Regions from separate parts of the Pseudoalteromonas sp. NSLLW24 genome, predicted to be linked through region 4. Evidence: predicted binding sites of a transcription regulator. Region 4 holds the regulator's gene; each other region holds the start of a gene.

The links. Region 4 encodes MetJ, which represses methionine synthesis genes. Its sites were predicted from a motif close to TAGACGTCTAGACGTCTA; they were not measured.
Region 1: the regulator MetJ is predicted to act here: its motif matches at 1,060-1,077, upstream of I6E72_RS03980 (homoserine O-succinyltransferase).
Region 2: the regulator MetJ is predicted to act here: its motif matches at 1,534-1,551, upstream of I6E72_RS01710 (methylenetetrahydrofolate reductase).
Region 3: the regulator MetJ is predicted to act here: its motif matches at 4,169-4,186, upstream of metK (methionine adenosyltransferase).

Annotation. Positions count from the first base shown of each region.
Region 1 is NZ_JADYWQ010000003.1:152,322-159,819, forward strand. Features, by position in the region: gene I6E72_RS03975 (outer membrane beta-barrel protein) at 280-927, shown strand; gene I6E72_RS03980 (homoserine O-succinyltransferase) at 1,142-2,089, shown strand; gene I6E72_RS03985 (homocysteine S-methyltransferase family protein) at 2,079-3,152, shown strand; gene metH (methionine synthase) at 3,162-5,792, shown strand; gene I6E72_RS03995 (hypothetical protein) at 6,926-7,498, shown strand, end outside.
Region 2 is NZ_JADYWQ010000002.1:8,568-16,065, reverse strand. Features, by position in the region: gene I6E72_RS01715 (M16 family metallopeptidase) at 1-1,335, opposite strand, end outside; gene I6E72_RS01710 (methylenetetrahydrofolate reductase) at 1,595-2,551, shown strand; gene I6E72_RS01705 (sensor domain-containing diguanylate cyclase) at 2,882-3,862, opposite strand; gene I6E72_RS01700 (DEAD/DEAH box helicase) at 3,921-5,168, opposite strand; gene I6E72_RS01695 (DUF3581 domain-containing protein) at 5,346-6,047, opposite strand; gene I6E72_RS01690 (CPBP family intramembrane glutamic endopeptidase) at 6,160-7,029, shown strand; gene I6E72_RS01685 (hypothetical protein) at 7,134-7,498, shown strand, end outside.
Region 3 is NZ_JADYWQ010000003.1:44,862-52,359, forward strand. Features, by position in the region: gene serA (phosphoglycerate dehydrogenase) at 1-860, opposite strand, end outside; gene rpiA (ribose-5-phosphate isomerase RpiA) at 870-1,523, opposite strand; gene I6E72_RS03515 (5-formyltetrahydrofolate cyclo-ligase) at 1,577-2,173, opposite strand; gene I6E72_RS03520 (hypothetical protein) at 2,192-2,740, opposite strand; gene metK (methionine adenosyltransferase) at 2,916-4,067, opposite strand; gene tkt (transketolase) at 4,371-6,362, shown strand; gene ppnP (pyrimidine/purine nucleoside phosphorylase) at 6,547-6,861, shown strand; gene hpf (ribosome hibernation-promoting factor, HPF/YfiA family) at 7,039-7,395, shown strand.
Region 4 is NZ_JADYWQ010000007.1:25,821-33,318, reverse strand. Features, by position in the region: gene I6E72_RS09040 (penicillin-binding protein 1A) at 1-1,318, shown strand, start outside; gene metL (bifunctional aspartate kinase/homoserine dehydrogenase II) at 1,383-3,728, opposite strand; gene metB (cystathionine gamma-synthase) at 3,734-4,981, opposite strand; gene metJ (met regulon transcriptional regulator MetJ) at 5,271-5,591, shown strand; gene I6E72_RS09020 (malic enzyme-like NAD(P)-binding protein) at 5,661-6,902, opposite strand.

The sequences.
Region 1 (7,498 bases), on a different contig from region 4:
ACAGGTGAAACAGTCAACGAATGCTGTATAGAACAATACGCTTACCTAAGCGGTACTTTGTTTTGATTGCTCGTTTAAAACACTACTATTACAGGATTTCTATTATGTAAAATTCTGTAATCTATTGTTTTATATTGTTCAAATACATTCCATTTTTAACAAAAGTGGTACAGTATATTTACAAGCTGTAAAGTATAAGCAAGTTATATAGGCAGGCCACACTTAGTTTGTTGTTAAACATCACATTATTAAATATTACAAAGATTTAAAGGAATGAACATGAAAATAGTTACAAAGTTAGGAGCGTTACTTTTAGGTTTATACTCATTTTCGAGCGAAGCAGACATACTCCACGTAAATGGTTATTACCAAGGAATAGGGATAGGGTCTACGCAAATTGATGTATACGAGAGTGATAGCATACAGTTTACAACGCTTTATGGCCGGTTTGGATATCAGTTTTCGCGATACTTTGCATTAGAAGGGCGTATAGGTTTTGGGTTAAATGATGAGTCAACTCCTCTAAACGGAATTGTTTATACTCAGAACCCACAGGACGGTTCGCTTAGCTCAGAATTCATTAAGAGCGAAATCGATTCAAGCCTTGATTTGCAAACAAGTATATTTGTAAAAGCTAATTATCCAATTTCATCTCGAGCTGATGTGTTTTTATTTGGTGGCTATGGTAGAAATAAATTAAGTTACAATGAAGGCGACTTAAAAAACCTTGCAGAATCAATAACTGGTACAGATACAAATTCTACGTTAATAACTGAGCAAAACTACGACGAAGGCGGCGTAACGTATGGAACTGGCGTTGACTTTAGGTTAACTCAACGCTGGCAATTAAGCGCTGAATACCAATATTTTGATACAGATGAAGGCGATATTTACGCACTTAATTTATCTGTGGTTTACCGTTTTTAACTGTATATGCGCTACTCGTTTTTAGTAGCGCTACTTCAAAATATTAAAGCAGGTTATTTTATAATAGAGGCGTTTTTCCTCATACATACCACCTCGGTAAATCCTAATTTAATAGAATGAATAAATTTCATTTAGACATCTATACATCTAGAGGTTGATATTTTTTACTTTCAGTTCATAATTAAGCTTCGGTTTTTATGAGCAGGAGTAAAGTATGCCAATTACAGTAAAAGACGAGTTGCCGGCAATTGCACGTTTACGTCAAGAAAACGTATTTGTAATGCCAAAAACACGTGCAAAAACGCAAGAAATACGCCCAATGCGTTTGGCTATTTTAAATTTAATGCCTAATAAAGTAGAAACCGAAGTTCAGTTTATCCGCTTGCTTGCCAACTCGCCTTTGCAAGTAAACGTAGAGCTGCTGCGCCTCGACACTCACCGCAGTAGTAGCAACTCAGAAGAGCACCTTGATACCTTTTATCGTTATTTTTCTGAGGTTAAAGACAACAATTACGATGCGTTAATTGTAACCGGTGCGCCACTTGCTCATTTAGAATACGACGATGTAGCGTATTGGGATGAGTTAAAAGTCATTATTGATTGGGCTGAGCAACACGTTACCTCTACGTTATTTTCGTGCTGGGCAGCACATGCAGCGCTATATCACCGTTACAATTTAAAACGCGATTTAAAAGACGACAAACTGTGTGGCGTATTTACTCACCAATGTTACTTTGATCACGGCGCACTGACTCGCGGATTCGACGACACCTTTTTAGTACCGCACTCGCGTTATGGCCACATTGATATAAATAAAATAAACGCCTGTGATGAGCTAGTTGTACTGGCTGGTTCTGAGCGAGTAGGGGCTTACTTACTTAAAAATAAATCGGGTAGCCAAGTGTTTATAACCGGTCACCCAGAGTACGACGCCGACTCGCTAAAAGCAGAATACGACCGCGATTGTAAAAAAAGCCCTAATGCACCAAAACCCGAAAATTACTTTCCGGATGACGATGCAACCAAACAACCTTCAAAAACGTGGCAAAGCCATGCTTTTTTACTTTTTTCGAACTGGTTAAATTACTACGTGTACCAAACCACACCGTATGATATTAATTTAGTTAGCCAAGACGTGAGGACTAACAACTATGCCGAATAACGCTCCTACAAATAATAAGCAAGCCGAAATAAGCGCCGCATTAAAAGAACGCATTTTAATTTTAGATGGCGCTATGGGCACCATGATCCAAGATCATAAGCTAGAAGAAGAAGACTATCGCGGAGAGCGTTTTAAAGACTGGCATGTATTAATTAAAGGCAATAACGATTTATTAAGCCTAACCAAGCCCGATTTAATCACTGATATTCATCGTGGTTTTTTATCAGCGGGCGCCGATATTATCGAAACCAATACGTTTAACTCGACCACTATTTCGATGGAAGATTACGACATGGCAAGCCTAAGTCGTGAAATAAACCTAGAGTCGGCTAAATTAGCACGCGCCATTTGTGATGAATTTACGGCTAAAACGCCAGAAAAACCACGTTATGTAGCCGGTGTTTTAGGGCCGACATCTAAAACGTGTTCAATTTCGCCAGACGTAAACGATCCGGGTTACCGAAATGTCACCTTTGACAAGCTGGTTACTGCGTATATTGAATCAACACTTGCATTAATGGAAGGCGGCGCCGATTTAATACTAATCGAAACTATATTCGACACCCTTAACGCAAAAGCCGCCTCGTTTGGCGTTGAAGAAGCCTTTGAGCAAGCAGGGCGTAAATTACCAGTTATGATTTCGGGTACTATTACCGACGCCTCTGGCCGTACGCTTTCGGGGCAAACAACCGAAGCATTTTATAATTCTATTCGCCATATTAAGCCTATTTCGATTGGCTTAAACTGCGCGCTTGGTCCTGATTTACTGCGCCAGTATGTAGAAGAGTTATCGCGCGTGTGCGAAACCTTTACATCGGTACACCCTAATGCGGGCTTACCAAATGAGTTTGGTGAATACGACTTAGAAGCGGGCGATATGGCAACTGAAATTATCGATTGGGGTAAATCGGGCTTTATTAATATAGTAGGCGGATGCTGTGGCACCACGCCTGCGCATATTCGCGCTTTTGCAAAAGGTTTAGCGGGCGTTAAACCACGCCAACTACCAGAGCTTGAAGTACGCATGCGTTTATCAGGCCTTGAAGCCTGTAACTTAAATTAAGGAGCCAGCATGACCCAACAAATAGCAGTATTTACTAATGTCGGCGAACGTACCAATGTAACGGGTTCTGCCATGTTTAAACGTTTAATCATGGAAGAAGACTTTGAAGCCGCGCTAACAGTGGCACGCGAACAAGTAGAAAACGGCGCACAGGTTATTGATATAAACATGGACGAAGCCATGTTGGACTCAAAAGCCGCCATGGTTAAGTTTTTAAACTTAATAGCCTCAGAACCTGATATTTCTCGCGTACCAATTATGGTCGACTCCTCAAAATGGGAAGTAATAGAAGCAGGCTTAAAGTGTATTCAAGGCAAGGCTATTGTTAACTCAATATCGTTAAAAGAGGGCGAAGAGCCGTTTACTCGCCAAGCTAAAATAATAAAACGCTTTGGTGCAGCCGCTGTTGTAATGGCGTTTGATACCGACGGGCAAGCCGACACGGCAGACCGTAAGTTCGCAATATGTGCGCGCAGTTATAAAATATTGGTAGAAGACATTGGCTTTGCGCCAGAAGATATTATATTCGACCCTAATATATTTGCCGTAGCCACCGGTATTGAAGAGCACGACAACTACGCCGTAGAATTTATTGAAGGCACTCGCCGCATTAAACAAAATTTGCCGCACTGTAAAGTGTCGGGCGGTGTATCAAATGTATCGTTTTCGTTTAGGGGTAATAACCCCGTGCGTGAAGCCATTCACTCGGTGTTTTTATATCACGCTATTCAAGCTGGTATGGACATGGGTATTGTAAATGCGGGGCAACTAGCCGTTTACGATGATATACCAGAAGAACTACGTAAAGCCGTTACAGACGTAATACTTAACACCGACTCAGGCGCAGGCGAGCGTTTAGTAGAGCTTGCACCAAAATACTCGGGTATGGCGCAAGCCGAGCGAGTAGAAGATTTAGAGTGGCGCACATGGCCTGTTGCAAAACGCCTTGAGCACGCGCTTGTTAAAGGTATTACTACCTTTATAGATGAAGATACCGAAGAATGCCGCGCCGCAGCAGCTAAACCTATTCACGTAATTGAAGGGCCGTTAATGGACGGCATGAACGTGGTAGGCGACTTATTTGGGGCAGGTAAAATGTTTTTACCACAAGTTGTTAAATCGGCGCGCGTAATGAAGCGAGCCGTAGCCTACCTAGACCCATACATTGAGCTTGAAAAAGAAGAAGGCTCAACTAACGGTAAAATAGTAATGGCGACCGTAAAAGGTGACGTACACGACATAGGTAAAAATATTGTAGGCGTGGTACTGCAATGTAATAACTATGAAGTAATCGACTTAGGTGTAATGGTACCGGCTGATAAAATATTACAAACCGCAATCGACGAAAAAGCCGATATTATTGGATTATCGGGCTTAATTACCCCATCGCTTGACGAAATGGTACACGTAGCAAAAGAAATGAAACGCCGTGGTTTTGAACTGCCGCTGTTAATTGGTGGAGCTACTACTTCTAAAGCGCACACCGCAGTAAAAATTGAGCCGCAATATGACAAAGGCGTAGTGTATGTAAGTAATGCCAGCCGTGCGGTAGGTGTAGTATCTAATTTATTATCAAAAGAGCATAAGCCTGGTTTTTTAGAAAAAACCCAAGCTGAATATGTAAAAGTACGCGAGCAACAAGCACGTAAAAAACCACGCTCTAAGCCTGTCACAATCCAGCGCGCACGCGATAACGCAGCACAACTCGATTGGGATAACTACACGCCACCAGTGCCTAAAAAGCTCGGCGTGATCGAGTTTAAAAACGTATCAATTGCCACTTTACGTAAATACATAGATTGGACGCCATACTTTATGACGTGGTCAATCGCTGGTAAATACCCGCGCATAATGACCGATGAAGTAGTAGGCGAGCAAGCGCAAAGCTTATTTAAAGACGCTAACGATATGTTAGACGACCTTGAAAAAGCAGGCAGTTTGCAACCACTTGGCGTAATTGGTTTATTCCCTGCTAACCGCGTTGGGGACGACATAGAAATATACACCGACGAAACACGCAAAGAGCTGTTAACTACCTCATGTCATTTACGTCAGCAAACCGAAAAAACCGACTTTGCTAACTACTGCCTAGCCGACTATATAGCACCCAAAGGTACACCAGATTATTTTGGCGCATTTGCAGTAACGGGCGGTTTAGAAGAAGACGACTTAGCGAATGCGTTTGACGCACAGCAAGACGATTACAACAAAATAATGATTAAAGCGGTTGCCGACAGGCTCGCAGAAGCGTTTGCAGAATACCTGCACGAAAAAGTACGTAAAGAGTATTGGGGTTTTGCACCAGACGAAAACCTAGCAAACGATGAGCTAATACGCGAAAACTACCAAGGTATTCGCCCAGCGCCAGGTTACCCAGCGTGCCCAGAGCACACCGAGAAAAAGAAAATTTGGCAGTTGCTCGACACCGAAAAACGCATTGGCATGCAGCTAACTAGCTCGTACGCCATGTGGCCAGGTGCTGCTGTTTCAGGTTGGTACTTCTCACACCCAGAAGCTAAATACTACGCAGTAGCAGCAGTACAAAAGGATCAGGTAGAAGACTACGCTAAACGAACCAATATGACGCTTGAAGAAGCTGAACGTTGGCTGTCGCCGAACTTGGGGTATGATCCAGAGTAGAGCGAACGGTCAGTTTTTAGCTATCAGTAAAACAAAAACGAGCCAAATTAGGCTCGTTTTTTGTTCTAAAATCATTAATGTTTATTGGCTAATAACTCATCTATTTTGTTCATGACAACTTCTGGAGTTGGTTTAGACGTTTGTTGTTTTAACCAATATATTATCCACTCTGACTTTAAAGCCTTCTTTAATGCGATAGCTTTGACCGGTTACCTAAATATCGGTGCATAAATGGAACCACGGGCATACCAATTAAAAATACTATAACCTTTATCATCAATTTTACTTTCAATAATGTTGGTATAATAGGTGTAGTAACCACCATAAGTAATAAAGTTATTCCATATAGTTTGTACCACTTATTTAAACTGTGTAGGCTAATTTCGGTATTTTTAATTTTTAGCCAGAGCAAGCCTGCTAGCATTGCAGACATAGGAGTACCAAAAATTAAACTCGAACTAAATGGTGTTCCTTAAAAATGAGGGCGTTGTTGTTTAAAGTTTCAATTACTGATGATACTTCAACCCATGACACCCAAGGTTAAGTCAAAAAAATAAAATAAAGAGCAAACTCTGTTTCATTTTAAGTAACGTAATCTGACTCTGCTTCACCATTTTTATTATCATATTGATAAAAGTATTTTTGCACTTTGACGTAAAACAAGTCAAATTAGCCGTTCTAATCATATTTTAGGAACAGAAAAACTAAAATGCATAGCTCGTGTACTATTAAAACTCGTGATATTAGCTTGTTAAAAAGAACTTTAAATTTAGCTTTACTATTTACTCATATAATTTTCTTATTTGGAGTCGCTGCCACCGCATTCGATCGTGAGAGTTATGAGGTGATAAGTACCGAAAGATATGGCAATAGTGATCTTTTAATGCAATCTAGCTTAGCTGATATGTTTGTATCCCCTTGGTTTGCTTATTTGTGCTTAGTTTTGATTCCAATAACGTTAGTAAAAGAATGGTTTATGAAGGGCTATAACACCCGGGTTTACTTAAATGCATTAGCTTCGTTTATAAGCGGATTAATAATCTATATATTTATTATTAATCTCTATAACATCTAAAGGTTTAAGCATGCCTTTAGGCGGTAAATTAAGACATGAACGCGCTAAAGGACTAAAAATGAAGTATCTAAATTTCATCTTACTTTGCTTATCTCTACTTTTTACATCTAGCACATTTGCTCTTGAGCAAAAGTATCACGAGTTCGTTTTACCTGTTATTGCTGCATTTGAAGCTAATGACAAAGCCGCAATTGCAGCACTTGTTCGTTACCCATTAAAACGACGATACCCCATACCTGACATTAAAAATGAAGCTGAGTTTATTAACCGCTTTGATGAGATATTTAATGATGACCTCGCCGCAGTTATTGGTAGCTCTAATATTGATACCGATTGGGATAGTGTCGGTTGGCGTGGCATTATGCTAAATAACGGCGTTATGTGGGTAGATACCGAAGGTAAAATTATTGCTGTAAATACACAAAATACTAAAGAGCAGGCACTTGCTAAAAGCTTAATCGAACAAGGTAAGCAATCCTTGCACGCAAGTATTAATACATTTGAAAAGCCAGTACTCGATTGGAAAACGTCTAGCTACCATATTCGAGTTGATGATTTAGGCGATCATAATTATCGGTATGCAGTGTGGGGTATTAATAAAAAACCAAGCGACAAGCCTGATATGGTTTTA
Region 2 (7,498 bases), on a different contig from region 4:
TTTATTAGCAACGGCTTTAATATCTGCGCTGGTAATGTTATCTGCCGATTTATACAGCTGGTTTATAACCTCAGGATCGCGCTCAAAATGCATGTAGCTGGCAAGGGTTGATGCAATCGCTTGCGACGAATCTAAGCCATTAATAAAGCTGTATTTAAGGTTCGATTTTAAATCACTCAACTTTTGTTCATCAACAAGCTCAGTGCGTGCTTTTGCATAAGTGCGGTTAATGGCATCGCGCGCAGTGGCTAAATCGTCTGCGTTTTCTACTTTAACAAATACGTGTAATAAACCCGGATCTTTAGTCTCAGGGTTATAGGTAAACATTTGGCTGGCAATTTGTTTGTCGACCACTAGCTCTTGATATAAATCTGAATTACTTGAAAAATAAAGCTGTGAGATTAAATCAAGCGCCGCTCTGTCTTTTTTAGCAGGCTCCCACGCAGCGCCTTTGTAGGATACAAGTAACCAATGCCCTGGTAGCGCTTCATCTTGCTGGTGCAAATATTTTGGTGCTTGTTGAACAGGCTCTGCTTTAATGTCAGCAACATAGTTACCCTTTTTCCAGCTGCCCCAATGCTTTTTAACCATTGCCATTGTTGCTTGTGGCTCTACATCGCCCACAATGACAAGTGACACATACTCTGGCTTATAAAATTTAGCAAAAAATTCTTTACCGTACGCCATTTGGTCAGGCATGGCTTCTATGTCTTTAAAAAAGCCCATAGTGGTGTGTTTATACGTGTGCTTATCAAACGCTTCTTCGCGTACAGCGCTTAATAATTTACGAATTGGGCTCGCGTTGTTTTTTAAGTACTCACCTTTTACCGTTTGTGCTTCTGTTCTAAATTGCTCTTCGGTGTAGGTTAAGTTTTGAAAAATATCAGCTTCAAGCTCAAGTACTTTATCAAGATGCTGCTTTGAAAAGTTTAAATGGTAGTTTGTAAAATCGTTTGTTGTATAAGCGCGGTTATCAACACCTGAATTTTTTAATATGTCTGAATACACATCTTCAGGGTATTTTTGTGAGCCTTTAAACATCATGTGTTCAAAAAAGTGAGCAAAGCCTGTTTTGCCCTCTTCAACTTCGTTACGCGATCCAACCGATACCGGAATTTGCAGCGACACTACATCAGGGTAATCGGTTTTAACAACCATTACACGTAAGCCGTTTTCTAGCTCTTCAATTAAATAATCTTGCGAAAAAACACGATCATCAGCTTTATTTACTTGTTTTTGTTGTGCTGTTGTTTGCGTGCTTTGGTTTTGTTGCATGGCGCAACCCGTTAACGCCAGCGATACCGCTAAGCTGGTTGCTAATAATTTAAATTTCATTGTTGTCCCTTTTTAAATTGAGCAAATTTGTTGTCAGATTTAACACTAACTCACCCTCGATTATGCCCCAAAGCCAATAAATATAAGAGCCCCAAGGGAATTTATTATGTAAACAACTGTGTCAATTATAAATAATGGGAACAAGCACTATGAATAAACATCATGTTAGTTGAAAAACTTTCACTAAATAAATCTATCTAGACGTCTAAATGGCTGCTATATTAAATCCATCAAAACAAACTTAGCTGGAATGAGGATTATGGCTTTATCACTAAAAGAGAAGATAGTGGACACCAACCAAGGTGTTTATCTTATTGGTACTACCCCGCCTAAAATTGGCACCGATAAAGCGCAATTAAAAATCATTGCAGAAAAGCTATTAGGTCGCTTACACGAAATTGAATACGACGGCGTGATAATTTACGACATTCAAGACGAAAGCAGCCGAACTAATCAAGACCGTCCATTTGCGTTTAAACAAACCGTTGATCCGCGTGAATACAGCCATTTACTTCGTAATTTATCTGCACAAGATGTAATTACTTATAAAAGTGTGGCGCAGCGTGGCGTAGGCGAATTTAAAGATTGGCTAAGTGAAACTAAAAACGACTACGATTTACAAAATGTTGTATTAGTAGGTAGCCCGTCATCAATAGGCGATATAAAGCTAAGCCTGCCAGATGCTTATAAAGCAATGGCTGAGCAATCAGATGATTTCTTTTTAGGTGGCGTTACGATTGCCGAGCGCCATTCAAGTAAACGAAATGAGCACGAACGATTAATAGAAAAAACAGCACAAGGTTGTCAGTTTTTTATATCGCAAGCTGTTTACGATGCACAAGCGACTATAGAGCTAATTACTAGCTACGCACGTACATGTAAAGCACAAGGGATTACACCTCAACGTATTATATTAACGTTTACCCCGTGCGGAGGCGAAAAAACCTTAGAGTTTATGCAATGGTTGGGTATCTCAGTGCCAGAGGCAACTAAATGGCGCATGCTTGATGCAAACAATACATTAAGCGAATCAGTCCGTATTTGCCGCGAAAACCTCGACTTAATACTTAAAAGCTGTGCGCATTTAGATGTACCGCTGGGCTTAAATATTGAAAGCTTAACAAACCGTAAAGAAGAAATTGACGCGTCAATTAATTTATACCGTTTATTAAAAGCCATTATGGAATTGAACCTTGCGGAAAAGCTAATAGCTTAAAAGCTAGGTTAGAGCTAATTAACACCCTTCTTGGCAAGCCTCATGGCTTGCTTTTTTATGTCCGTTCTTTGAAAAATTAATTAATAAATACAAGTGAAAATTTGTAGCTTAAGCTATTTATTGAAGGTGTTTTTGGTTATTACTCTCAAGCCTTTTTAAGGCAAACCCCATAGAGGAGCACATAACACCAAAAATTATCCCCTCATTAGATATAAATCTAATGCTAGGGACGTTTCAAATAAGCTTATTATTGCTAAGGAAAAAATAAAACCCATCGCAGAAGAAACCAACCAAGTTTGTGTGGCATGAGTCATGACGAACCTCCTTTTATTATTGTGCTTTTTTAGCGAGCTTATACGCTTGTTTATTTTTATACATTGCGTGGTCTGCATCATTTAATAGCGCTTCAAAGGGCTGCTTTTGTTTATTAGTAAAACTATAACCAATACTAAGCGATAAATCGCAAACGTCTTCTTTGAGTAAAGCTTTTGAATACTCAGTCGAAATTTTATCCATAATGTAGTTAATTTTACTCTTATCGCTTACTTGCATTACTGCAACAAACTCATCGCCACCTAAGCGTCCTACTATATCAGCATCTCTTAAATGCGTTTTTAGCGTATCTGCCAATATAATTAAGGCTTTGTCGCCCACCTCATGACCAAAGGTGTCGTTTAATTTTTTAAAGTCGTTTATATCAATAAACAAACAGCATACGTCAAAGCCTAAACGTAGCGCTAAGTTAAGTTTTTGCTGGGCTAATAAGTTAAGTGCTCGGCGGTTATAAATATTCGTTAATGAGTCTAACATGGCTATTTCGCGCATTTGCTCATAGCTATACACAAGCGCTAGGTCGTCTTCAATCAAATCGCGTAGTTGTTCTATGAGTTCAAAATATTCATCGGTATAGCTTGTTATTTTAGTGTCTTTTAAACATAACGTGCCAAACACTTCGCCTTCAGGCCAATGAATAGGTAAACCTAGGTAGGATTCAACACCGTCTTCAACTACTTCTGGTAGGGTATTCCATGTATCGTTATTACTTGCATCATTAACATATAATGTATTGTTAGTTTCAGCTACGTGGCGACAAAACAGAGGTGTTTGAGGAGGAAGTATAGGATTGGTCTCAAAGTTAGAGCCACCTTCGTTACTTCTAATAACAACGCGATAGCCTTTGCTTGTTGCCTGAACTATATAACCAGACGGGGCTGAAAAAAGCCCCGTTATAAGGTCGATTGTTTTTTGCCATTTATGCAAAGATATTTGGCCATCAATACCAGAAAATGCCCATTGATCAATTTCAAACATTGCTTTACCTCGGCTATTTAGTAGCTCCAGTATAGGCAAAAAAGCAAAGTAAAAGCTATTATTTACGACGTCTGCTTGGCTCTCTTTTACCAGTGATGCGTTTTTTATCGCGATCTTTTCGCGACTTGTTAGTATTTTTACGATTATCTTTTGGCTTTTTATTAGGATCTGGCTCGTAACCTTCTAACCACTGCGGCGTTAAACGCGTATCGAGTAGTACTTCAATTTCTTCTAGCAGCCATTGCTCATCAAGACTTACCAGCGACATAGCAAGTCCTTGTTCACCAGCACGACCTGTACGGCCAATACGGTGCACGTAATCCTCGGCAATGTAAGGTAGTTCAAAGTTAATTACGTATCTAAGTGTAGAAATATCTAAACCACGCGCAGCTACATCGGTTGCAACAAGTACGCGTGTAATACCTTCTTTAAAGTTTTGCAATGCACGGTCGCGTGCGCCTTGCGATTTGTCGCCATGGATTGATTCGGTTTTTAAACCGTCTTTACACATTTCTTTAGCAAGCTGATCAGCCATTTGTTTTGTGCGAGTAAAAATAAGCACTTGGCGCCAGTTTTTCATACCAATCATGTGCGATACAAGTTCGCGCTTACGATCCTCATCTACAGCGTAAATAACTTGCTCTACTTCAACGGCTGCTGAGTTACGTTTATCAACTTCAATTAGCTCTGGGTTTTTAAGTAACTTTTTACTGAGTTCAAACACGCTGTCATCAAACGTAGCTGAAAATAGTAAAGTTTGGCGATCGCCCGGGATATGTCGCAATATACGTCTAATTTCATCAATAAACCCCATATCAAGCATGCGGTCAGCTTCGTCAAACACTAAGGAGTCTACGCTTGAAAGTACCACACTGCCTTTAACTATATGATCAAGCAAACGCCCAGGTGTTGCCACTATAACTTGCGCTGTTTTAAGTGCTTTTATTTGAGGGCCAATACTTGCGCCACCATAGGCTAAAGCGCCATTGATATTAGTGCCTTGTGCGTACTTTTCAAAGCTTGCAAATACTTGCTGAGCAAGCTCACGGGTTGGCGTTAAAATTACAACGCGGGCAAGGCCTTGCTCATCTTTTTTAGGGGTATTTAAAAGCTTATGTAATAAAGGTAAAACAAAGGCGGCGGTTTTACCCGTACCTGTTTGCGCGCTGCCCATTACATCACTTCCGGCTAAAATAGGCGGAATAGTTTTAATCTGAATTGCGGTAGGTTGAGTGTAATTATTTTGCTCAATCGCTGTTAATAATAACGGGTCGAGATTAAGTGATGAGAACGTAGTGGCAGACATAGGCTTAGCTTTAAAATAACAAAGAGCGCTATTGTACGCATATTACTGTACTGCGTAAATTAACCAGTCCAGAAAAGTATTTAATCGTGGTTGCTCACTTTCACTTTAGCGCTAAAAACAATAAAAAAGGCGCTAAATAACAGCTGTATTTAGCGCCTTTTATAATTTGCTGTAGCTTTAAGCTGGCTTTAGTGTCGCTTTACGCTCGTTGTAAAACGCTATTAAATCGTCAACTGTTGCTTGGCAGTATTCGCGTATACCCGAAACTACCATATGCTTTTCACCACTACCTACTTTAACGCCGTTTTCTAACAGGTTAAAACGTAGTGTAATTTTTCCGCGCTTACCGGCATACTCAAAACTAGGCTCTGCAAACTCAAGTTCTGGTTCTGTAATATCAAGATTATCAAGGTTGATAAGCATTGATTCGTAAATAATCATTGGGCGAGCAGGGTTAATCATTACCTCTTGCTTACCCATTAATGGAATAATTACATGCGGGAAAGTAGTACCAGAAAACTCAACATAATTTTTTATTAGGCTATTAGTCAGTGCTGGGCATTGGCTGGTTTTACCTTTGCGCTTTACCTTTAAAATAACTTTTTCGCCATTGGTTACATCAAACTCATCAGCCCCTTCAGGGAAGTTAAGTTTGGTGTTTTCATCAACCATACCGGCAAAAGTAAATTCCATTTGTTCACTAATACCGTAGCGGTCTAGTACCAATGAAAAAAGTAAGTCTCCTGGCGCGCAAAACTTTTTGGCATCTTTGTCGTGAAGTGGATTGTAATCGTCAGCAACGCATTTAGCGAATCGACAACCTTGCTCACGAGAGATAGAAACATAATCAGCATGCTGCTGAAAAAAAGGACTTAACATAGTTTGTTCACTGCTTAAACTGCTTATAACCTATCTATATTACCAGAAAAAAAATACTGAGAGGTCGAATCTGTTAGATTAGTTGCTAAATAAAACAGAGCAATAAAAAACAATGACCTTTTATTTATTAGCGCTATCAATTATATGTGTTTTTCCGTATTGCAAAATATCAATAATGCGACAACCCCTTTGGCACTACTTACTAGCTTTAAGTGTTGTAAGTGCATATTTTCAAGGTTATATAAATTTATATGCTCTGCTGAGCACTGGGCTTTACGTTGTTTTATACTACTGTGTGCTAAATACAAAGCAGGCAATAATACGCGCTACTTTAAGTACTGTGTTTATAGTTTCCTCATTAGCATTAGCACTTCATTGGGTGCCTGGTTTTAATAACCTCCCTATTGTTATAAACGAGCGTATTACAAGCGATGCGATTGCATTTACTCTTTATGCTAATTTTGATAAAGCTATGGCGGGTTTATTTCTTTGTGCTTACTTTTATTCGAATAAAAAAGCTTTAAAAGCAGACTCTAATAAAGCGGGCCCATTAAACGTTAAACAAGCCAGTTTAATAATTATTGCTACTGTTTTAGCTGCGCTCACTGCGGCTTTAATGCTTGGACTTGCAAGCTTTAACCCTAAGGTTCCTGGCTTTTGGTTAGCCTTTATGGCTATTAATCTTTTATTTACCTGTGTTGCCGAGGAAGCTTTATTTCGAGGTTTACTACAAACTAAGCTTAGCAAAATAATTACACCGACCCGTTTAGCAATACTTGCCCCTGTAATTACTGCAGGTATTTTTGCTTTGGCACATTTTGCTGGAGGAATTAACTATGTATTGGTTTCATTTATTGCAGGCTTGGGGTATGGCTATGTTTTTTATAAAACGCAGCGCTTAGAGTGGGCTATTTTATGCCATTGGTTGGTTAATGTTTGCCACTTCTTTTTGTTTACTTACCCGATGCTCAATAAAATCTAAATACATTTACAAATGCTAACAATTTACTTAGTAGTAAACATTGCCCGCATTTGATTTTGTTAGTAATTTACTATTTCAAATAATAAATTAAGGGACTAATAAATATGCTACGTTTTATAACGGCAATAACAGTGCTCGCCACAATAACGGGTTGTTCAAGCATGACTTATCATACAGATATAGACAACGGCGTTTTATCTCAAGAAATTGGCACCTACATTAATAAAAGAGATTTACAGCAATTTTATAGCGATCAAGAAGCACACGAAAGTGGCGCAACACTTTTAGGCCGAATAGAAGCTGAAAGCTGTGATGGCGATGGACTGGGCAGCAATAATGTAAGCTACAATCGCTCTAAATCAAATGCTATCGATTTACTTAAAGCGGATGCCATGCGCAAAGGCGGAAATGCTTTTACTATTAATTCTTGTAGCGAAACGTCTGTATCGTATTGCGACCTATCTGTTTT
Region 3 (7,498 bases), on a different contig from region 4:
ACATTGTCGAATTGGCGCAGTGGCGATACAAATTCTTCATCGTTAGATTTTGGCTCAGTAGGGAACACATCGATTGCTGCACCACTTAGTTTTTTCTCTGTTAGTGCTTCTGCAAGTGCATCAATATCAACAACAGTTCCGCGTGAAGCATTGATCAAAATAGATCCCTGCTTCATAACAGCAAGTTCTGCGCTACCAATAAGATTTTTAGTTTGCGGTGTTTCTGGTACGTGTAAACTAATAATATCAGAGCGTTGTAATAGCTGAGTTAGGTTGTGAACTTGCTTTGCATTACCCAGTGATAACTTATCTTCGATATCGTAATATTCAACGTTCATACCGATATTTTCAGCCATAATACCTAGCTGAGTACCAATGTGACCGTAGCCAATAATACCTAATGTTTTACCACGTGCTTCAAACGAACCATTTGCTGTTTTTAACCAGCCACCACGATGAGCCGCTGCATTACGCTCTGGAATACCGCGTAATAAAAGTAGGATTTCACCAAGTACAAGTTCAGCAACTGAACGAGTATTAGAAAATGGTGCGTTAAATACAGCAATACCGCGTTCGCGTGCTGCATCTAAATCAACTTGGTTTGTACCAATACAAAAACACCCAACAGCAACTAGCTTGTCAGCTGAGTCTAATACGGCTTGGCTAATATGAGTACGAGAACGAAGTCCTACAAAGTGAACATCTTTAATGCGCTCTTTTAATTCGTCCTCAGGTAAGGATGTTTTAACGTAGTCGATATTGCTGTAACCGTTACGTTTTAGCGTTTCAACAGCGCTTTGGTGAACACCTTCAAGCAAGAGAATTTTAATTTTGTCTTTTGCTAACGATACCTTACTCATAACCTCATCCTATTTAATTTGTGGCCCATTTTTAGTACCGATAATCACTTTATCAGCACCACGCATTGCAAATAGGCCGTTGGTAACTACGCCAACAATTGAATTTATTTGTGCTTCAAGTTGTTTAGCATTGGTAATTTTTAAGTTAAATACATCTAATATAACGTTACCGTTATCGGTAACTACGCCTTGGCGATAAACAGGGTCACCACCAAGCTTTAATAATTCTCGTGCAACGTAGCTGCGAGCCATTGGAATAACTTCTACCGGAAGCGGGAAGTCGCCTAATGCTTTTACTAATTTGGTGTCATCTACAATGCACACAAATTGTTTAGCTACAGCGGCTACTATTTTTTCGCGAGTGAGGGCTGCACCGCCACCTTTAATCATTTCGTTTTGATCGTTTATTTCGTCAGCGCCGTCAACGTATACATCTAAAGCAGCAACGTTATTAAGCTCAAATACTTCAATACCTAACGCTTGTAGGCGCTCGGTTGAGGCTTCTGAGCTTGATACAGCGCCTACAATAGTGTCCTTTACTGAACCAAGGGCATCAATAAAGTGATTAACAGTAGAGCCTGTACCCACACCTACAATAGTGTTTTCTTTTACAAACTCGAGTGCTGCCCAAGCAGCTGCTTTTTTTAATTCATCTTGTGTCATTGCTTTGTGCTCATGTATGTCAGAAATATGCGGTTAGTAATCAAATTTAATTGTTACCAACAGTATGTTTTATCTGGGGTGATAATGGTTTTAAGTGGTACATCCCACGACTCGATTGGTAGAGCCTCAACTTTTTGGCATTCATGTGCAAGGCCAATTAGTTGTGGTTTTTGCCAATTTTGTTCGTGTAAACGTGCCAATGTCCGGTCGTAAAACCCACCTCCCATTCCTAGGCGATTACCTTGTTTATCAAATGCAACTAATGGCATAAGGAGGTAATCAAGCACTGGTAATGGGCATATTTGAGAGCAGTTCAGCTTAGGCTCCAAGATACCATAGCGATTTGCTCTCATGGGTGAGTTTTTCTCATAGCGCTGAAATAGTAAATTAGCGCCATTGAATGGGTGTATTATAGGTAGGTAAACGGTATGGTTTAAACTCCATAATTCTTTAATTAACAATGAAGTGTCTAGTTCCCCATCGTTACTCAAGTAAATGGCAATATGCTTTGAATTCGTTGTTTTTTCGCTTTTTAAATGTTGAATAAAATTCATTTTTAGCGATTGCGCAGCAATTATTTGCTGATTATTTGACAAGTTTTTACGGGTGTTACGAATTTTCGCTCTTATTTTTGCGCGTTTATTGCTCATTAAATTAATTAACCATTCTTAAAAAGAGAATAAATCGGGAAAAATTAAAAAAACAGCCAGTACGACTAGCAAAATGGTGGCAGTTGCAATCAATGAATATAAAAGTAAGTTACTGCGTTTTTTAGGAGGCGCTAAATCATCATCTAGCATTAGATCGTCACCTTGCCATTCGTCAATACTTTCGTCTGGTGCTTTTAATTGAGCTTCAGGAAGGCGTTGCTCTAACTCGTCTAGCTTTTCTTCAAGGCGAATTAAGCTGCTAGTGATGTAATCGAGTGCATCAAAAATACGTTCGTCACGTTGGTTGTTATTTGCAGCTGCGGGGGAGCTATTTTGAATTGCATTTGAAACAGCTTGCAGCTTACTTTTAATACCTAAGCTTGCTAGTAACTTAGCCTGTTTTAACGCTTTGTCTTTATCGCTTGGTGCAAACAGTGGCTTACCTTTAAAAAAAAGAGCTACTTTTTCATCTGACGTTTTTAATTTTGCAGCTAAATTTGTACATGCTGTTTTTATGTCAACGTTATCGGCAAGTCCTGCAAATATAACGCGAAAGTTATCGGCCATTTAACTGTCCCTAAAGCTTTTATAATGAAATGAGTATATACCTAAAGTACAAAAGAATTCGAGGTCGATTTAATAGTTATTTTGTAGACGCGCTACAAACAATATAGCGAATAAGTTTTAGATGCAAAAACGGCCCTTAAAAGGGCCGTTTTTAATTTACTACAACAATTTTGGCTTAAAGGCCAGCAGCTGCGCGAAGTGCGTCTGCTTTATCTGTACGTTCCCAAGGGAATTCGTCACGACCAAAGTGGCCGTAAGCCGCTGTAGGAAGGTAGATAGGGCGCTCTAAATCAAGCATTTGAATTAAGCCGTAAGGACGTAAGTCAAAGTGTTCACGAATAAGCTCGATTAAACGGCTTTCTTCTAGCTTGCTTGTACCAAACGTTTCAACGCTAATAGAAGTAGGCTCTGCAACACCAATTGCGTAAGAAACTTGTAGCTCACACTTGTCAGCAAGACCAGCAGCAACAATGTTTTTAGCAACGTAACGTGCAGCGTATGCTGCTGAACGGTCAACTTTTGATGGATCTTTACCAGAGAATGCACCACCACCGTGACGAGCCATACCACCGTATGTATCTACAATGATTTTACGACCAGTTAAACCACAGTCACCCATTGGTCCGCCAATTACAAAGCGACCTGTTGGGTTAATGAAAAACTTAGTTGCACTTGTAATAAGCTCTGCAGGGAGTACCGTCTTGATGATTGTTTCCATCACAGCTTCTACTAAATCTTTTTGCGAAATGTCTTCGCTGTGCTGAGTAGAAAGTACAACAGCATCAATACCTACAGGTTTGCCATTTTCGTATGCAAAAGTAACTTGAGATTTTGCATCTGGACGTAACCAATTAAGCTCGCCGCTTTTGCGTACTTGCGCTTGGCGCTGTACTAAACGGTGTGAGTAAGTAATTGGAGCAGGCATTAGTACTTCTGTTTCGTTACATGCGTAACCAAACATTAAGCCTTGGTCGCCAGCGCCTTGCTCTTCTGGGCTAGTACGGTCAACACCTTGGTTAATGTCAGGAGACTGTTTACCAATAGTGTTCAAAATTGCACATGAATCGGCATCAAAGCCCATGTCTGAATTTGTGTAGCCAATGTCACGAATTGTTTTACGTGTAATTTCTTCGATATCAACCCATGCGCTAGTAGTGATTTCACCACCAACCATAACCATACCGGTTTTAACGTAAGTTTCACACGCTACGCGAGCCTGAGAGTCTTGCTCTAGGATTGCATCAAGTACCGCATCAGAGATTTGATCGGCGATTTTATCCGGATGACCTTCAGAAACAGATTCAGAAGTAAATAAATGTTTTGCCATTGTATTTCTGCTCACAAATATTGCGCTTCACAAATGTCGGTATTAGCGCTAAAAAATTAAGGGGCGTATTTTATCGAAAACAAAACGCATTGCATAGTGTTTTTACGCCTAGACGTCTAAATAAAATTACGAATGTCGTTCTAGTCTCAAAAAAAATTCATAATGCTGCCTTTTCTGGGGTTTTTAATTGCACACCGCCCCCACAATAAGTAAGAATGGATATATAACAGTATCCAAGTTATTTGGTTACATAAACAAACACATAAATACCCGCGCAAATACACATATAAGGTAGGAGAATTCATGCCATCTCGCAAAGAACTTGCAAATGCTATTCGCGTCTTGTCAATGGACGCAGTACAAAAGGCCAAATCTGGCCACCCTGGAGCCCCTATGGGCATGGCTGATATCGCAGAAGTATTATGGCGCGATTATCTAAAACATAACCCAACGAATCCAGAGTGGGCTGACCGTGACAGATTTATTCTTTCAAACGGCCACGGTTCAATGCTTATCTATTCTCTATTGCACCTAAGTGGTTACGACTTACCACTGGACGAAATTAAAAACTTCCGTCAAATGCATTCTAAAACACCAGGTCACCCTGAATATGGTTATGCACCAGGAATCGAAACTACTACGGGCCCACTAGGTCAAGGGATCACAAATGCCGTAGGTATGGCAATTGCTGAAAAAGCGCTAGCTGCACAGTTTAACCGTGAAGGTCACGATATTGTTGATCACTTTACCTATGCATTTATGGGCGATGGCTGCCTTATGGAAGGTATTTCTCATGAAGCAGGTTCACTTGCAGGCACATTAGGTCTGGGTAAACTTGTTGCATTTTGGGATGACAACGGCATCTCAATCGATGGCGAAGTAGAAGGTTGGTTTACAGATGATACACCGGCTCGCTTTAAAGCATACGGTTGGCATGTAATTAGTGGTGTTGATGGCCACGATAGCGATGCTATTAGTGCTGCAATTGCAGAAGCTAAAAGCATTACCGATAAGCCATCACTAATTTGTTGTAAGACAATTATTGGTTACGGCTCACCTAATAAATCTGGTAGCCACGATTGTCACGGTGCACCACTAGGTGATGACGAAATTAAAGCGTCTCGCGAATTCTTAGGTTGGACTGGCGATGCGTTCGAAATTCCTGATGATATTTACGCACAATGGGATAGCAAAGAAAAAGGTCAACAGCTTGAATCAAGCTGGGACGAAAAATTTGCAGCATACGCAAAAGCATACCCAGAGCTAGCGTCAGAATACAAGCGTCGTATTAACAATGAACTTCCTGGCGATTGGGCTGAAAAATCTCAAGCGTACATTGAGCAACTTCAAGCAAACCCTGCAAACCCAGCGTCTCGTAAAGCATCGCAAAATGCATTAAACGCATTTGGTCCGTTATTACCAGAATTCATGGGTGGCTCAGCCGATTTAGCAGGCTCAAACTTAACAATTTGGGATGGCTCTAAAGGTTTAACGCACGACGACGCAAGCGGTAACTACATTTACTACGGTGTACGTGAGTTTGGTATGTCGGCAATTATGAATGGTATTGCCCTTCATAAAGGTTTTATTCCTTACGGTGCTACGTTCTTAATGTTTGTTGAATATGCAAAAAATGCCGTACGTATGGCTGCATTAATGAAGCAACCAAGCATTTTTGTATACACGCACGATTCAATCGGCCTAGGTGAAGATGGTCCAACTCACCAACCAGTAGAGCAAATTGCAAGCATGCGTTTAACGCCTAACTTATACAACTGGCGTCCATGTGACCAAGTTGAATCGGCAATTGCATGGCAACAAGCTATTGAGCGTAAAGACGGTCCTACATCGTTAATCTTTACTCGCCAAGGTCTTGAGCAACAAGCCCGTGACGCACAGCAATTAGCAGATGTTAAGAAGGGTGGTTACATCCTTAGCTGTGACGGCAACCCAGAGATTATCTTTATTGCAACAGGTTCTGAAGTGCAACTAGCACAAGATTCAGCAAGCGAACTACGCAGCCAAGGTAAAAAGGTACGTGTTGTATCTATGCCATGTACTGATGCCTTTGAAGATCAAAGCGCAGCATACAAAGAAAGCGTATTACCGGCATCTGTTTCACGCCGCGTAGCAGTAGAAGCAGGTATTGCTGACTACTGGTACAAGTACGTAGGCCTAAACGGCGCAGTAGTAGGTATGACTACCTTTGGTGAGTCGGCGCCTGCAGGCGAGCTGTTTGAGCACTTTGGTTTTACAGTGGCAAACATTGTAAGCAAAGCAAACGAGCTTTTTTAATCGCTTTGATTAAATAAAGTAAGTAATTGAAAAACCCGCACATGTTGCGGGTTTTTTTATGCCCTTACATGAAGCAACTTCACCTTGATCAATGCTGCTTTCCTTGCAAGAAAGTAAGCTATCAGGCAAGGTAGTGCGATAAAATTTATAAATAATAATCTTAAATTAATAGCAGGAGCTAAAAATGCCAAAGTTCGATAACGTAAGTGTAGTAAAAAAAGCCAATGTATATTTTGACGGAAAAGTGTCAAGCCGTACCGTTATTTTAGGTGATGGCGAAGCGAAAACGTTAGGCTTTATGCAACCAGGTGAGTTTGTTTTTGATACAAACCAAAAAGAATGCATGGAGCTTTTAGCTGGCCAATGGGATATTTTATTACCAGAGGCGAGTGAGTGGAAAACATTTAACGCAGGTGAATCGTTTAATGTTGATGCAAATGTAAGCTTTAAAGTAAAAGTATCTGATTTTGCTGACTACTGTTGTTCGTACACAGATTAATCAATACAGCTAGACGTCTGAAAGCCCATGCAACATGGGCTTTGCATAAACTTTGCGCAACGCATGATTTAAATCACCAAAAACCGCAAATAAACCTCAAATATCTCTCTTTTTTCCTTGTGTTAATCTAAATAGCCCCCAATACTATTTATGAGGTAACAAATAAAAGGATACCCTATGAAAATTAATCTTTCTGGTCACCATGTTGAAGTTACTGACTCTATTAGAGAGCACATCAACGAAAAATTTTCAAAAATCGAGAGCCATTTTCCATCGCTTATTGCACTCGATATTATTTTGTCTAAAGAGCATCATAAAATCCAAGCTGAAATTAGCACTAATTACGAAGGCACGCGCATATCGGTAAAAGGGGAAAACGAAGTTATGTACCCAGCCATTGCAAGCGCAGCTAAAAAACTCGATGCGGCACTAAAACATCGAAAAGGGCAGATAAAAGCAAACTTACACGAAAAGCCTGTTAGCACTACACCTGAAATCGCACACGAGATCATCCAAGAGATGGATCTTAAATAAAATTTAGTCACAAAGTATTGTAAAAAAGAGCCGTGTGGCTCTTTTTTATTGCCTGTAATTTAGGTAAGTTATGCGTTCTTGCAGTTTATTAATTATAAAAATT
Region 4 (7,498 bases):
CCAAAGCTTTGCTCCAAAAGCAGCTACTGATATTTTAACGCCAGGTATGCAAATATGGGTACGTCAAAACGAAGATAACAGCTACTTATTAAGCCAAATACCAGAAGCATCAAGCGCTATTGTATCCCTCGATCCACAAGACGGTAGAATAAAAGCTATTGTAGGGGGTTACAGCTTTGAGCAAAGTCAATACAACCGAGCGATACAAGCTAAGCGTCAAGTGGGTTCTAATATAAAACCTTTTATATATTCAGCAGCACTTGAAAAAGGTTACACGCTTGCGTCTATATTAAATGATGCACCTATAAACCAGTGGGATAAGAGCCAAGGCGTAGCATGGCGCCCTAAAAACAGCCCTGCTGTTTACAATGGTCCTATTCGAATTCGCCGTGCTTTAGCACAGTCTAAAAACGTTATTTCGGTGCGCTTACTACGTGGTGTTGGATTGCAACGTACAGCTGATCACTTACTAAAATTTGGTTTTAAAGACGCTGACATTAATCGTAGTGAATCATTAGCACTGGGTAGTGCTTCTATTACCCCGCTTGAACTTGCAAGAGGCATGAGCACATTTGCCAATGGCGGTCATTTAATTGAACCTTACTTTATCTCAGAAATTCAAGACGCTTACGGCAATGTATTGTTTAAAGCAAACCCTGCTCTTGCCTGTGACGAAGAGCCTTTGCCAACACACAATGCACTCTCAATCCATAATAGTGATGATGAAATGGAGCAAACGAAAAAATGTGCGCCGAGAATTATTTCTAAGCAAAATGCATTTTTAATTGCTGATGCTATGAATAGTGCAATTTGGGGGGGTGGTAGCTGGGCTCATAAAACAGGTTGGAGTGGAACCGGTTGGCGAGCACAAGCGCTAGATCGTCGCGATATTTCAGGTAAAACAGGCACAACTAATGACTCAGTAGATACCTGGTTTAGCGGTTTTAATAGTAATGTGATGACCTCAGTTTGGGTTGGCTTTGATAATCCGGGCAACGCTCTTGGTCGCTCTACATATAATAACAACCTAGATAGCAGCCAAATATCAGGTGCGGAATCTGGCGCTAAAACCGCGCAGCCAGCGTGGGTTGAATTTATGAAAGCGGCACTTGAAGGCAAGCCTGAAGCCCCAATTGAGCCGCCTGAGGGACTCGTTTCTATTCGTATTGATTTAGCTACAGGCTTACTTAGCCATAAAAATGACTACACAAGTCGATTTGAATATTTTGAAAAAGGCACCGCACCTACAAAGTATGTGCTATCTCAGCCTAACGATATATTTGAAGAAGACACTAAAACAGAAGAAGAGCTATTTTAGTAATATGTATGTAATACAAAAACGGCAGCTTATTTAAGCTGCCGTTTTTGTTTAAACCAAATGTTTATTTTAAGTTTTGAACAAGCCAATATAAATCAGAGTGCACACCCGCAGCGGTCACTTCCCTACCCGCTCCTGGCCCCTGAATCACTAATGCGTTATCGCTATACCATTTGCTATTAATTACAAAAATATTATCGCCTGGTGTAAGGTTTGCTAACGCATCGCCATTAGGCACATACGCTATTCCCACTTTAGCAATTACTTCACCTTGTGTGATTTCTAACAAGCCCGTATATCTAAGTACTGAATTTTTAGACTTTGCTGTCACTGCATGCTCTTCGATGAACGCGTCTAGCTGTGCTTTTTTATTTAAAAAGTCATCCCAACTTCCCAGCGCAAGTTCATCTGGCATCAATGCCGATAAACTAATATCGTCAAGTTCAAGCTCAACACCTAGCTCTCGAGCTAAAATAAGTAGCTTACGCTGCATATCTCGCCCAGATAAATCTTCGCGAGGGTCTGGCTCTGTGAATCCCATTTTCTGAGCTTCCAGTAGCAACTCAGAAAATGGCCTTGTTCCATCATATTTACTACATAACCACGAAAGCGTGCCTGAGAAAACACCTTCTATACGTGTTATTTTATCGCCACTATTTTGCAAATCAGCCAAAGCAAAGTTAATAGGTAAGCCAGCGCCTACACTGGTGTTATATCGCCAATGTAAATTACGTTCTGTAATATTACTACGAAGTGCTTTATACCAAGTAGTAGGTGCTGTTCCAGCGTATTTATTAGCACTAATTAAATGACAGTTTCTATCTACAAAGTCTGGATATAACAAGCTAAATTGTTCACTTGCGGTAATATCAATTACAATTTTATGCTCGTAATCGAGCTCATTTATAGCATTCAGTAAATCTGCAGATTGATAGCTATTTGCCTCATGCTGCCATTGAGTTTTCCATTGCTGTGTATTAATACCACTTGCATTAAACAGCATTTTTTTAGAGCGAATTAGACCGACTAATTTAATACCAAAGTCATCCGATAAACGCTCAAATTGTGCCGATAACTGTTTAATAAAAACGTCGCCAACGTTACCAAGCCCCGCAACTATAATTGCGATTTCTTGGCCTTTATTAATTAGCTTATCGTGTAAGGCACTTTGTATATCACTATCTATAAATTGATCGGTAAGCAATAAAGCATAGCCAGTATCTTGATGGACAAAACGAGGTTTTATGCTGTGGAGTTTTAATAAATCTAATGCTTGTAAGCTTAATGTATTAACGTCTTGCTCAGGCGCTACAATTGCACAACCGTTTAAATTTGACTCGCTAATATTTGCCCTACCCGCAAAATAATTAATAACCAGATAAGTTTGTGCTGCAGGTACTACTAAATACACTTCACCATTATGGTTAAAGTGATGAAGGCTATGCTGAATAAGCTGACTAACACTTGCAACCTCACCTTCACTTAATCCTTCAACCATTAATAGGTCAACATTTTGCAACGTGGTTATAAAGCGCTTTTTCTTCGCTGAACCTTCTTTGACTATATCTGTTGGACTTGCTTGTACGTCAAAACTACTGCGAACAGCTAGCTTAATATCTGTGTTTTTAAGTGGCGATAGTGTTTTTGCATGTAATACAGGGTTACCCAAACGAGCTAATAAATTAGCCTGTCCACGGCAAATTTTGCCGTATTTAATCGCTTTTTTTACCTTTCGAGGATCAGTGCTATACACTCCCTGTGTATCAGTCCAAATACATACTTGCTTAGCATTGCAATAATTTGCAAGTAGTGTTGCACTGTAGTCACTCCCATTTCGGCCAAGCGTTACTGTCTCGCCTTTGATATCTGCGGCAATAAACCCAGTAACAACATTTATTTTATTAGGCAAAATTAACTGCCCACATTGCTGCGCATTTTGCGCATGCATTAATTCGCCATCATTTAAGGTAAAAAGAGTACGTGCATCTTCAGCGCATGCCTCAATATTTAGCTGCTGTAAATAAGTAGCGAGTAAACGTGCTGACCACAGTTCGCCATGTGCAAGTAATGCAGCCTCTTTTAGCTGCTCAGCTTGAGCAAGTTCTGCAATATAGCTAAGCTCGGTATTTAGTGTTTTAAGTGCACTTCGTTTTAAATCAGCTTCTAATAACTGCTCTATTAAATCACTTTGATGGTTATTTAACTGCAGTAAAATATCAGCTACTGCTTGAGTATCTTGTTTTTGATAGCTTTGCCAAAGTAATACTAGCGTATCGGTTGTCTTACCCGCAGCCGATACCACCACACAATCACCCGGTTGAGTATGTGTAATTATTATTTTTGCTACGCTTTGGTATCGCTCACTTGAGCTTAAACTCGATCCACCAAATTTATGTATACAGTTAACCATATTAATCACCAAAGCGCCGGACGAGCTGCACTTAATTTAACGTTACCACCAGAAGTGCCTGCTCCTTTGCCTACACGGCCAACATTTTTATTTTGCCCTGGTTTTACAAGTTCAAACACTCGTTCAAAATCAGCGACTAAATCGTGTATATCTTCAATACCTACCGAAATACGAATAAGCGTATCGCCCACACCCGCCTCTAAACGTGCTGTTGCCTCCATACCTGCGTGCGTCATAGTTGCAGGGTGACAAATTAAGCTCTCTACGCCACCTAGTGACTCAGCTAAACTAAACGTTTTAAGGCTAGTTAAAAATGCTGCAGCGTCATTTATATCGCCTTTAATATCAAAACTAACCATGCCACCAAAACCAAGTTGCTGTGCTTTAGCCAGCTCATGTTGAGGATGTGACTCAAGACCTGGGTAGTAAACTTGGCTTACATATTCAGAGCTTTCAAGGTACTTAGCTATTGCCAGTGCATTTTCTTGATGCTGCCTTAGGCGCACATTTAAAGTACGTAAACCACGAAGCGTTAAATAGCTATCAAAAGGCGCACCCGTAATACCAATGTTATTAGCCCACCAAGCAAGCTCATCGCCTAACTCTTGTGTTGCTGCAATAACAGCGCCGCCTACTACATCTGAGTGTCCGTTAATGTATTTAGTGGTTGAATGCACCACAATATCTACACCAAACTTAATAGGGTTTTGTAAGGCAGGCGACAAAAACGTGTTATCTGCAGCCACCAATGCACCGCATTGCTTAGCCACATCGGTAACCGCTTTAATATCTGTTAAACGAAGTACTGGGTTACTTGGGGTTTCTATCCAAATAAGCTTTGGTTTAATTACTAAAATTTGTTGAAGGCTTTCTTCTTTTGTTAAATCTAATATTTCGAGCTTTAGTAGTCCGCGTTTTTGTAAAGATGTAAATAAACGATAGCTGCCACCATAACAATCATGTGGAATTACTAACCTATCGTCACTATTAAGTAGCTGAGTAGCTAAATGCACGGCAGCCATGCCTGTAGCTGTAATTATGCCACGAGCGCCACCTTCAAGCTTAGCAAGCGTCTCAGCTAAAATATCACGATTAGGATTACCGCTACGACCATAATCATACTCACGCTTAGTATCAAAGTCGGCAAACGAATAAGTAGTCGATAAATAAATTGGCGGTACCACCGCACCATGATGTTTATCAGCATCAACGCCGTTACGTACAGCAATGGTCGCTTTGTTTTTTTCGCTCATATTCGTCACCTGATTAATTTGGATGTTTAGACGTCTAAAAGAGTAAGTTATCCGTTTTGATAAGTCAAAGTATTTTAAAGCTCTAGATGGCTAAAAGTAGAAGGGGCCTCTGCGAATAACACATTTTAGCTCACAAAAGTGTGCTTATCTTTACACCTACGATAGGCTTATTAAGATAGATCGGTATCTATTATTTGACTATCTTTTTTAAATCGATAGAATTTCACGCATATTTACACGCTTTTTATACCGTGTGAGAAATTAATAATCTGAGGCAACGATACATCTTATGGCTAAATGGAATGGTGAGTATATTCACCCATACGCAGAACACGGTAAAAAATCAGAGCAAGTTAAAAAGATCACCGTTTCGATCCCGCTAAATGTATTAAAGGTATTAACTGACGAACGTACACGTCGTCAAATCAATAACCTTCGCCATGCTACAAATAGTGAATTGCTATGTGAGGCATTTTTGCATGCTTTTACTGGCCAACCTTTACCAAATGACGATGACTTACGTAAAGATAACGCCGAAAAAGTGCCAGAAGAAGTTAAAAAAATAATGCAAGAAATGGGTCTAGAAGTACCCGTTTTAAACGAAGAATAAATATTACAAAGACAAAAAAACCTCAGTAATTACTGAGGTTTTTTTATGTCTAAATTTTATTGTATAGATTTACTGCATATAGTTTTCAGGTAGCTCAATTTGTGCAACACCTGACTCAATAGCAGCAAGTGCAACAGCTCTTGCTATACGCGGCAGTAAACGTGGATCCATTGGTTTTGGAATAATATACTGCGCACCAAATTCTAGTTTATCTACTCCAGCGGCTTTTAAAACTTCTGCAGGTACTGGCTCTTTGGCAATACTTCGAATAGCACCTACTGCAGCAATTTTCATTTCATCGTTAATAGCACTTGCACGTACATCAAGTGCACCACGGAAAATAAACGGGAAACATAAAACATTATTAACTTGGTTAGGGTAATCAGAGCGCCCTGTTGCCATGATTAAATCGTTGCGTGCGCCGTGCGCAAGTGCAGGATCAATCTCAGGATCTGGATTTGAACATGCAAACACAACTGGTTTTGCAGCCATTAGCTTTAAATCTTCAGCCGCTAATAAGTTAGGGCCAGAAACACCCACAAATACATCCGCATCTGCAATTACATCTTGCAATGTACGCTTATCGGTATTATTAGCAAAAAGCTGTTTGTATTCATTTAAGTCATCGCGGCGGGTATGAATAACACCTTTGCGGTCAAGCATATAAATGTGTTCACGCAGTGCACCACACTTAATTAACAGCTCCATACACGCAACAGCGGCAGCGCCTGCACCTAAACATACAATAATTGCATCTTCAATTGACTTACCTTGTACTTCTAGCGCATTTAACATACCAGCAGCCGTTACAATGGCAGTACCGTGTTGATCGTCATGAAAAACAGGAATGCTACAACGCTCTATTAATGCTTTTTCAATTTCAAAACACTCTGGTGCTTTAATATCTTCAAGGTTAATGCCACCGAATGTGTCGGCAATATTGGCAACCGTATTAATAAAGTCTTCTGTTGTTTTGTGCTTAACTTCAATATCGATAGAATCAAGCCCTGCAAAACGTTTAAACAATAATGCTTTACCTTCCATTACAGGCTTAGACGCTAAAGGACCTAAATTACCAAGGCCTAGAATTGCAGTACCATTAGTAATAACCGCAACCATGTTACCTTTACCAGTATATTTATAAGCATTTGCAGGATCTGCAGCTATTTCACGTACAGGTTCGGCAACACCTGGGCTATACGCAAGTGCAAGATCATGAGCCGTTTCAGCTGGTTTTGTAAGCTCAATGCTAATTTTACCTGGTACGGGATGTGAGTGGTAATGTAGTGCTTGTTCACGAAAGTCAGACATAACGCGATGGTATCCTGCAATTTAAGTTAAAGTGAGAGATGGAGTCTTGGGGTACGATACCCTTATTATTTTTAAATTCCAAGCAATATCAGGTCTATCCTGTTATATGCTATATCCTTTAATTTTAATAGGTTTTTCAGTAACTTTGCAGGATTATATCGACATTTAATAAATAAAAATTCACCTAAAAAGTAAGTTTTAAGGTGCTATTATACCTATCAAAATCTTATAAAATGTATACTTAAAGTAACAGCATAAACTTAGAATAACAGCCTACTACCCTACTTTAAAAACAGATAAGCCCACGTTAGCTACTTTTATCAACCTAGTTAAAAATTGTACTATTTAAAATATAGAGAATATCTATCGATTTGTCTGTAAAGGATTATGCATACTCAGAATAAGAATAGGAAATAGTTATGCAAAAGGAGGGGATAGTTAAAATCAACGAAATAATACCAATCTGCTTATATATGGGGTCTATTTAACGTTAAGAAAATTACGCTAGAACTAGGCAAAAATTTTTGTATCTAGTTGTTCTAAATAAAAAATTTTTAACGACGTTATGGTGCAATTTAATTCGTTAAATTGCTCAA